Regions from separate parts of the Priestia veravalensis genome, predicted to be linked through region 2. Evidence: riboswitches for the same ligand, from Rfam matches in the RefSeq annotation. Region 2 holds a riboswitch; each other region holds the start of a gene.

Region 1 (3,269 bases), on a different contig from region 2:
CATGAACAGGCCACATCGCTTTTTCATAAGCCATATCCCAGAATAAGTATTCAAAGCGCGTCGTATTAATAAAGATTTCTTCTAGCTTGTTAAGCTCTGCTTCTGATTTTCCTTCTGCTAGCTGATCCATTAGATCGATGCACCAAGTCGCAAGCTCACCAAATTCAGCTGAGCTGTACATGTGAATCCACTCACTATAAAGCTCATGAGCTGCTCCAGGCTGAGTGGAAAGCTCTTTGCCAATTTCCCAATAGCTCCACATGCACGGGAGCAGTGCGGCAACAAGCTCAGCTAGCGTTCCGTTTTGAGAAACGTGAAGCATATAGTGCGTGTAAGCAAGCGTTGTTGGCGCGGGCTCTGCTGTTTCTAGTTCTTCAGGAGTAATTAAAAAACGTTTTGCATATTGTCTATGTAGCTCCATCTCTTCGTTGATCGTTGAATGTAATAACGCTGCAAATTTCCCCATCGTTTGAACATCTGTTGCTTTTACTGCTCCAAGTGCAAATAGCTTTGCATAATCAATTAAATACACGTAATCTTGTACCATATAAAAGCGAAACTTCTCTTGCTCTAACGTCCCTTCTCCCATCCCCTTTACAAAGGGATACTCATGCGTTTGCTTCCAAATAGGCTTTACTTTTTCATATAAACGTTCACTGAATCTCATTAGGCACTCTCCTTTTTTGTATGTAGCCACTCATAAATAAACTGAACCATCACTTTCGTGTAATCGAGTAATTGATCAACGGACAGCTTTTCATTAACAGCGTGTGCTTCCGTTAATTCGCCTGGGCCATAAATAACTGTAGCTATACCTGCATCAGCTAGCCAGCCACCGTCCGTAACCGTTGGAGAAACGTTGACTTTCGCTTCTTTCATTGTCACTTCTCTATGAGCACTGACTAACGAGTGAACTGCTGGGTGATTTCTATCTACTTCAAATGCAGGGAAAATTTCACCTCTATCTTCAATCATTGATGTTCCTCCCCACTTAAACGTTGGGAGATTTTCTCTTAGCCACCGATCTGCTTTTGCAACCTGTAACAGATGGTCTTCTACTTCTTTCGCTACTTCTTCATACGATTCATTTGGATAATAATGAACGGTCACCCACAGCCTGCACTCATCTGCGATAAACGCTGCGTGGCGACCACCTTCAATAACCGCTGGATTTATTGTATTTGTTCCAGGCGGAAAGCCAGGGTAGCTTTTGACAACAGCCCAGTGGCGCTCTAACTCTTGTAGTGCACCAATTAATTTCATCATTTTTTCAATTGCACTGGCTCCCAACAAACCGCCGCCGGCATGAATCATTTGTCTTCTTGTGGCATCATGATATGTTTGCTTACTTTTCACAGTTATCCACCCGGTAATGACTCCACCTTGACCTTGGATTTGCAAATCACTTGTATCAACCACAACCGCAAAGTCTGCGCTATATCCTCGCTTGCAGCATTCAAGGGTACCTGCCTCTCCAACCTCTTCACCGATAACTGACTGAAACACTAAATCACCAGGAAACTCCACTCCAGCTTCACGTAGAAGCTTAATAGCAAACAGCGCACCAGCGAGTCCGCCTTTCATATCGGCAGCGCCTCTCCCCGTAATAAATTCTTCACCGCACCTCGCTTGAAACGGATCAGCATCCCATCCTTCGTCTTCGTTAACAGCTGCAACATCAATATGTCCATTAATAATCAAGCTCTGGTACCCACTTCGATTTGTTCCCTTTAATGTTCCAACAACGTTAGGATCATTTGGATACACGTCCCACATATCTGTTTCAAAACCATAGCTTTCCAACAGCCGCGCAATATAGCTCTGCGCTTCTTTTGTATTACGTGCAGGTGGTGCTGGTGTTTTGTAAGATATGAGCTTGGTCAAAAGTTCAATAAGCTCATCTCGTTTGTCATCTACTTGCTTTACTACATCCGTAATATTCATACCAATTCCCTCCTTCTAAACCACATAAAAAAGCGCTTCTTTTCATAGAAAAGAAGCGCTTGAATATACACATGTATCCCTCTTACATCACGTAAAAGTCATAGATGTAGCACACAATACCTCTTTCCTACGCTAGTATTACCTAGTTCAGGTTATAAGGGTTAAGACAAGCGTCTCTCTCAGCTTTGAAAAGCACCCCTAGTGGTTTGATAATGACTATTTTTTTGTAAAACTATCTGATTATTACCTCTATTAGTTGTACCACACTACCTTATATAGTTCAATACAATTTGCAGAATTCTAATTTGACCTTCAAAGCCACAATAGCGTTATGTTTAATTCTATCGGATGCCTACCAAGTATAGAAGACTAGGGACGAGCTATTCAGCTTAGAATCCCTCCTTTTCTATACTTACTTCTTTTGACAAGTTGGACAGTAATACAACCGCCTCGTATTCCGTTCCCAAAAATACACTTAGAACCATAGAAAGTGGAGCTAATGCTAGCTTCACTTTTTTAATGACTTACCTGTTCAATTACTTCTTGCAACGACTTCTCTTTCATAGAGGCAATGCGTAAGTGATACGTTTCAAACGTCAAATGTGCAGAGAGACGATTCGGCACAATTACACATTGTAAACCCGCAGCAATCGCAGCTTTTGCACCGTTGGCTGAGTCTTCAAAAGCAATGGCTTCAGAAGGTTTTACGCCTAGCTTTTCAACTGTTTGCTTATAAAGAGCTGGATCTGGCTTAACTTTTTCCACGTCGCCACGCGTTTGCATCACTTCGAAATGACCAAGGAGATCTAATTCCTTTAAAAACGACGTAACCCATGCACGGTCTGAACTGCTAGCTAAACCAATTTTCAGTCCTAATTCTTTCGCTTCTTTTAAATACTCAAGAACGCCTTCACGAGCTGCAAGCTGCTTCATTTTTTCTCGGTGACGCTTTAATGACTCTTTTGCAATTTCTTCCTTCGTTAATTCACGACCAAACTGCTCATATAAAAAGTCGTAAAGCGCTTTAGTATCCGTTCCTATATAAGACGCAAACTCTTCAATTTTCAAATGTACGCCACGAGGTTCTAGCATATCGCAGTATACTTCATACCAAACTGATTCTGTATCTACAATTAATCCATCAAAGTCAAACACAATTGCTTTAATCATCTTTCATACCGCCTTTATATCTCAATTCTAGTTAATATCCTATCACGTTCTTATGAGTAGGGCTACAAATGTATATTTCAGCTAGCACATCGACATATGGATATCATTTGCATTTTTTCATTTCTTTACGCTCAACTTTTCTATTTCAGTTGATG
Region 2 (3,269 bases):
ATTTAGACGGCTGGATGAAGTCTAAAAAAGCAAAGACAGTCATGACTCATATTGGTTCAAAAGGATATATCATCCCGGAACCTTACGGAGTGACGCTCATTATTGCACCGTGGAACTACCCGTTTCAACTAGCTATTTCACCATTAATTGGCGCTATTGCAGCGGGCAATACAGCAATTATTAAGCCGTCGGAACTGACGCCTAATGTTTCAAGGGTAATGGAAGAATTGCTTGCCAAAACGTTTGACCCTTCGTTTGTTACAGTTATAGAAGGAGCTGTGGAAACGACTCAAATCTTATTGAAGCAACCGCTGGATTATATTTTCTTTACAGGAAGCGTCAACGTTGGAAAAGTCATTATGCAAGAAGCAGGAAAGCAGCTCATTCCAGTCACGTTAGAGCTAGGAGGTAAGAGCCCTTGTATTGTGCATAGAGATGCAAATGTTGAACTTGCGGCTAAGCGCATCATGTTTGGTAAAAGTATGAATGCTGGTCAAACATGCGTTGCTCCAGACTACTTGCTAGTTCATAAAGACGTAAAGGTTCAGCTTATTGCACAGCTACAGAAAGCGGTAACGCAGTTTTATGGCGAAGATGTACTCACAAGCGGGCGTTATGGCAGAATTGTCAGTGAGAGACACTTCGATCGTTTAATTGAGTTTTTACAAGATGGAAAAGTTGTAATTGGCGGTAATTATAATGAAGAAACGCTCCAGATTGCTCCAACCGTCTTAGACGAAGTAAAATGGGATTCAAGCGTTATGCAAGACGAAATTTTCGGTCCAATTTTACCTCTTATTGAATATGAAAGTGTAGATGAGGTCGTAAGTGCAGTTCATCAAAAAGCAAAGCCGCTAGCTCTATATTTGTTTTCAGAAAGTGAAGAGGTTCAGCAGCAAATTATTAACACGGTTTCATTTGGGGGAGGGTGCATTAACGATACGATTATGCACCTGGCAACGCCGCACCTGCCATTTGGAGGAGTTGGAGAGAGTGGAATCGGTCAATATCACGGTGAGGCAAGCTTTAAAACGTTTTCACACTTTAAAAGCGTGCTGAAGCAAACAACAAAGTTTGATTTTGCCTTTAAGTATCCGTCTGATAACCAAAGTCTAAAAACGATTAAAAAGTTTTTGAAATAACGTCAAACGAAAGGGCTTCTTTATAAGAAGCCCTGTTTGTTATGAGTGCACGATGGTTTGAGATAGAGGCCATTGCTCTTGTTTGTAGGCCATGTCCCAAAATAGATACTCAAGTTCGCAACTTTTGATAAAATGCTCTTTCATACGTCTACGTTCCTCAGCTGAAGCTTTTTCTGCTAACTCATCTAATTTGTCACAAAACCATTTTGTCGTTTCTTTCATTTCTCCATTGGTATAAAAGGAAATCCATTCGTAAAAAGGGTGATCCGGTGTTAAGTTCACTTCGCCTGCAATACGCTCGCCAATTTCAACGTATGTCCATGGACATGGCAGTAGCACAGCAATAATTTCACCTAGTGTCCCTGTATGTGCGACCGTCATCATGTGGCTAATATAATGATTTGCTGTTGGTGCTAAGGGCTGATGCTTCATATCTTCATAACGAATGCCAGCTACTTTACAAAAATTATTATGAGGATGGACTTCACTATGTAAAACAATTGAAATACCGTTATTAAACACTTCCATTTCATCACGGGTACTACATTTTGTTAACGCCGCACCGTATATGCGAACAAAAGCAGTTAAATATTCATAATCCTGTGACACATAATGAATTAAAGCTTCTTTTGGAACTTTTCCTTCCTTAATACCTGCAACAAATGGATGTTGAAAGATGGAATCGTAAATGTAAGCTGCTTCTTTGCGTAATTGAGCTGAAAATGACAATTGATATTCCTCCCTAATTGAATCCACAAGGAATGCACTTATAAATGTAGGCAATAACAAAAAAACACCCCATTATATGGAGTGGTAAAGACAGTTGTTGGTGTATTACACGACAACGCCGTACCACTTTCCTACGCTGGTATAAGCCAGATCAGGTTCAAAGGGATCAAGATTCCTTGTCTCAGCCAAACGGCACCCCTAGTGGATTCTTTCATTTTATTCTTATTCAATTTAACATAAAAAAAAGAATTATACAAAAGTTTAGAAAAAACGGTTCAAAAGTAATGGAAAGTAGTAGTTTGAATAGTGATATTTTAAAAAAATAAATGAGATAAATTACATATGAAACTAGTAACTAAACGATTGAAGTAGTTAATGAAAAAATGAGAAAATTGTCACGAATCTTGTCGGAATGTGCAAAGGCTGTGCTATCATGCTATAATAATTGTAAGTTCGTTACGTTTAAACAAGCTCAATTAAAGAATTAAGCTACAAATTGAAGAGGTATTTAGCTGAAGCTAAATGGCCTTTTCAGTTTGCCTAGTTTAATATAAATTAGTCCTGTCAATTTAGTAGGAATTATATTTTTTAAGGAGGTTGTTTAATGAATCTATCAGCATGGGATTTATTTGTGGATCTTGGTTTCATCTCACTGTTATTAGTGGCTGGTACCATTATTCGAGCAAAGGTCAGGTGGGTACAAAACTTATTTTTACCTGCGAGTATTATTGCCGGAATATTGGGTTTAGCATTAGGGCCAAACGGTATTGGCCTCATTCCATTCACTGATCAAATTGGAACTTATCCAGGTATTCTAATCGCGGTTATTTTTGGTGCAATTCCAATTGCAACTCAAAGTGTAAAGTTTAAAGAAATAGCGGGTCGCGTAGGTAGTATGTGGTCGTATTCTCAAATGATTATGCTAGCAATGTGGGGCGTCGGTTTACTATTTTCATTGCTGCTATTAAATAACGTTTGGGGAGATTTAAACTTAGGATTTGGCTTGTTATTAGCAGCAGGATTTATCGGTGGACATGGAACAGCGGCTGCTGTCGGAGATGCGTTTGCAAAGCAAGGATGGGAAGAAGGATTATCGCTAGCGATGACATCAGCAACAATTGGTGTTATTTGCTCAATCGTAGTAGGGTTGGCGTTCATTAAATATTATTCGAAAAAAGGTGAAACAAATTATCTTGCAAGATTTGAAGACTTACCACGAGAATTAAGAACAGGATTAATCCCCCCTGAAAAGCGCACTTCTACAAAAATGGATACGGTATCATCGATTGCTGTTGATCCACTTGTCTTACATGTGGCTTTAGTGACAATTATCGCATTAGGTGGCTACTATTTAAGTGAGCTAGGTCAAACGTTATTGCCTTCAGTAACAATACCGGC
Region 3 (3,269 bases), on a different contig from region 2:
CAATCAAACCCTGTTTTAATCATAATAGATGTACAAAAAGGTTTTGAACAAGATGCTTGGGGAACTCGTAATAATATTCATGCAGAAGATAATATGCTCACTCTTTTACAAGCTTGGAGGAGACAGCAGTTTCCGGTTATTCATGTCCAGCATGCTTCAAAAAGCGAAACATCTCCTCTTTTTCCAGGGACGGAAGGATTCCGTTTCAAAGAAGGTTTCGGTCCTGTTGGTGATGAATACTTAATTCGAAAGCATAAAAATAGCTGTTTTATAGGAACAGAACTGGATAACTATCTGAAGGAAAACGGATACGATACGCTTATACTAGTAGGTTTAACAACGAACCATTGCGTCTCTACAACGGCACGCATGGCAGGAAACTTAGGTTATCGCACTTACGTCATCCACGATGCAACTGCGTGTTTCAATCTGTTATCATATGACGGTGAAACAACTTTTGCAGCAGAAGATGTTCATCGCTTAAGCTTATCATCTCTTCACAATGAATTTGCAACGGTTACTTCAACATCCGAAGCCCTACGCGTACTGCAATCCTATCAATATATAAAATGAGGCCTGATGCTTTTGCATCAGGTTTTTTGTGTAGATTATTCTGACAAAAACAAGTACAATAGAAACATCATTTTGAAAAAGGAGCACGATACATCATGACAGTAATTAGAAAAGCTTTAGCAGAAGACTTACCTACAATGGTGGCTATTTATAATCAGTCAGTACGCCAAAGCGCAGCAACATTTGACTTAACTCCTGTAACAATTGGGCAACGTAAAAGCTGGTTTGAATCTCACGACCAAAGTCAACTGTTTCCACTGCTTGTTGCTGAACGAAATGGTGAAGTAGCTGGATACGCATCTTTGTCTTCCTACCGTGATAAAGAAGCATATATTCGAACAGTTGAACTCTCCGTTTATGTAGATGAAGCTCACCAAGGATTTGGAATTGGTAAAAGGTTAATGGAAGCTATTCTAGTACAAGCAAAAGAGTTAAATCATCACGTTGTTATTTCTGGTATTACAAAAGGAAACGATAAAAGTATTAAAATGCATGAACAGTTTGGATTTACCTTTTGTGGGGAATTTAAAGAAGTAGGATGGAAGTTCAATCAATGGCAAGATGTTCTGTTTTATCAACTGATTCTTTAAGTGAAATTAAATAGTATCTTGTTTGAGAATTATGTTATAATAGAAAGCGTTCTAATAATACATATCAACGTACCACAGGGGGAGCCTGAATGGCTGAGAGTGAACCAATTGTTCTGACCCTTTGAACCTGTTAGTTAATGCTAGCGTAGGGAGTGTGGAGCGTGCAGCTTGTGCTGCCTCCTGTGTTTGTCGTTGAATACTAATGATTTTACAACAGGAGTGAAAAGACGATGAACAAAGGAATGTCTTTACAAGCGAAAATTGAAGTGGCAATCTTTGCAGCTCTAGCAATGATAATTGATATATTGCCATCAATTACAATTGCACCTGCCGTGTCCATATCATTTTCCATGGTACCAATCTTCATTATTTGCTTTCGATGGGGATTTAAATCAGGCGTGGTAGCTGGATTTTTGTGGGGATTGCTACAAGTTGTCACGGGTACTGCTTATGTATTAACACCTCTACAAGCATTTATCGAATATTTTATTGCATTTGCATTCATTGGTCTAGCAGGGCTATTGTCTGGTGCTATTAAGCAGAACTTAGCTACTAACAATCGAACAAAAGCATTTACATTTATTATTTTAGCAATTGTTATCGGCAGCGTTGCTCGCTATTTTTGGCACTTTGTTGCAGGGATTATTTTTTGGGGCTCTTATGCGCCAAAAGGAGTATCTGCATTATGGTATTCATTTACGATGAACGGACTAGCAATGGTGGGATCCATGATTGCTTGCCTAATCATTTTAGCCGTATTAATTCCGTCTGCTGCAAGAGTGGTATTAAATCGCGCATCATAAATAAAAGGAATGAAACCTATAGGAGTAACATCCTATAGGTTTTTTGCGTTTTTAAACCAATTTACATGTTTTCAGTGTTTTTGTTCTTTTTATGAAAGGGTTGAGGGTTTTTTTGTAGAATGGTATACTAGGTCTGTTTGTTGGAAGAATATACATACCATTTTTTGTAGGAAGGAATCATGTTAATGAACAAACGTAATCTCCTTTACATGACGATTGCAACATCCCTTTTACTCGCAGGATGTCAGCAAAAAGCTCAAAAAGCAACTGAAGTCGATACGGACTTGATGATTGCAGGAGAGATAGAAAGTCATGATCAAGAAGCAAAGAAAGATGTTGTTGAAAACCAGTACAGATATGATATTTCAGATACAATAGATGAAAAAATAATCTCGCAGTTTATGAATAGCTACTTCAAGGCTTTACATGATGGAATCCTTCATAAATCAGCTAAGTCAATTCAGACATATATAATAGAAGATAGTGAGTTTTATAAACAGCAAGTAATGAAAATTGATAATTTTTCGGAGCAAGGAATTCGTCAAGAACTAAAGACGTTTCAAGTTGTGAACTGGTATGAAGCTGAGAAAAATCAAATAAATTTACAAACGTTTGAAGAGGTCACCATCCATCAACCTAATAAAAAGGATTATACAAAGAGTATTAATCAATTGTATACGCTAATAAGCGATCAAGGTACATTGCGAATTAAAAGCGTAGAGCCGTATACAATGGATAAAGCAGAAGAAACGAAGTCAAATGCACCAGCTATTACAAGAGCAGCTAGCTTAAATGAATATAACGGTAAATGGTCCACTGCCAATTCTGACTTAAAAGGTGCTCCAATCGTAGAGTTTTATGCTTCTTCTAGCTCAGAGGCTACGGTGAAGATTCATGCCTATAAGCCACCAAATTCAGTAGAAGTAGCTACAGTAGAAGCAGAAAACATAATTTTTAAACATAATCAAGCTGTTATTCATTACGATACGGACAATAATGGAAATAAAGGAACAATTGTCGTGACCCTAAAAGCAAATTCTCTTTTTGTTATTCATCATTTAGAAAAGGCTTCTGAGTCTAAATGGACGATTCCTGCAGGCGCATTTGAGCTGTCCACGTTTGAAAGTTAAACAAGATAAAAGAAAAAAGGGGGATTCAAATGGGAAATCTATATATCGTGGCCATAATTTGTTTCCTGTGGCTTGTGCTGTCAGCATGTAGTGAGACAAAGTCTGCTCCGGCTCCGACACCAAAAGAGCCTGAATCAGAAGCTACCGTTCTGGTTGATGTCGATGAGTCTGCT

The links. Region 2 has a riboswitch for thiamine pyrophosphate ahead of tenA (thiaminase II). Riboswitches for the same ligand answer to the same signal wherever they lie in the genome.
Region 1: it holds a riboswitch for thiamine pyrophosphate, as region 2 does, so the genes downstream of both, AS180_RS07150 (acetylornithine deacetylase) here and tenA (thiaminase II) in region 2, are expected to answer to the same signal.
Region 3: it holds a riboswitch for thiamine pyrophosphate, as region 2 does, so the genes downstream of both, thiT (energy-coupled thiamine transporter ThiT) here and tenA (thiaminase II) in region 2, are expected to answer to the same signal.

Annotation. Positions count from the first base shown of each region.
Region 1 covers NZ_KQ758637.1:64,691-67,959, reverse strand. The annotation lists gene AS180_RS07160 (ABC transporter ATP-binding protein) at 1-3, opposite strand, end outside; gene tenA (thiaminase II) at 1-667, opposite strand, end outside; gene AS180_RS07150 (acetylornithine deacetylase) at 667-1,944, opposite strand; TPP riboswitch at 2,052-2,154, opposite strand; gene AS180_RS07145 (HAD family hydrolase) at 2,461-3,114, opposite strand.
Region 2 covers NZ_KQ758631.1:80,956-84,224, reverse strand. The annotation lists gene AS180_RS04470 (aldehyde dehydrogenase) at 1-1,142, shown strand, start outside; gene tenA (thiaminase II) at 1,182-1,871, opposite strand; TPP riboswitch at 1,983-2,081, opposite strand; gene AS180_RS04460 (sodium/glutamate symporter) at 2,476-3,269, shown strand, end outside.
Region 3 covers NZ_KQ758628.1:83,083-86,351, forward strand. The annotation lists gene AS180_RS02385 (cysteine hydrolase family protein) at 1-573, shown strand, start outside; gene AS180_RS02390 (GNAT family N-acetyltransferase) at 669-1,163, shown strand; TPP riboswitch at 1,231-1,333, shown strand; gene thiT (energy-coupled thiamine transporter ThiT) at 1,394-1,966, shown strand; gene AS180_RS02400 (TcaA NTF2-like domain-containing protein) at 2,152-3,096, shown strand; gene AS180_RS02405 (TcaA NTF2-like domain-containing protein) at 3,126-3,269, shown strand, end outside.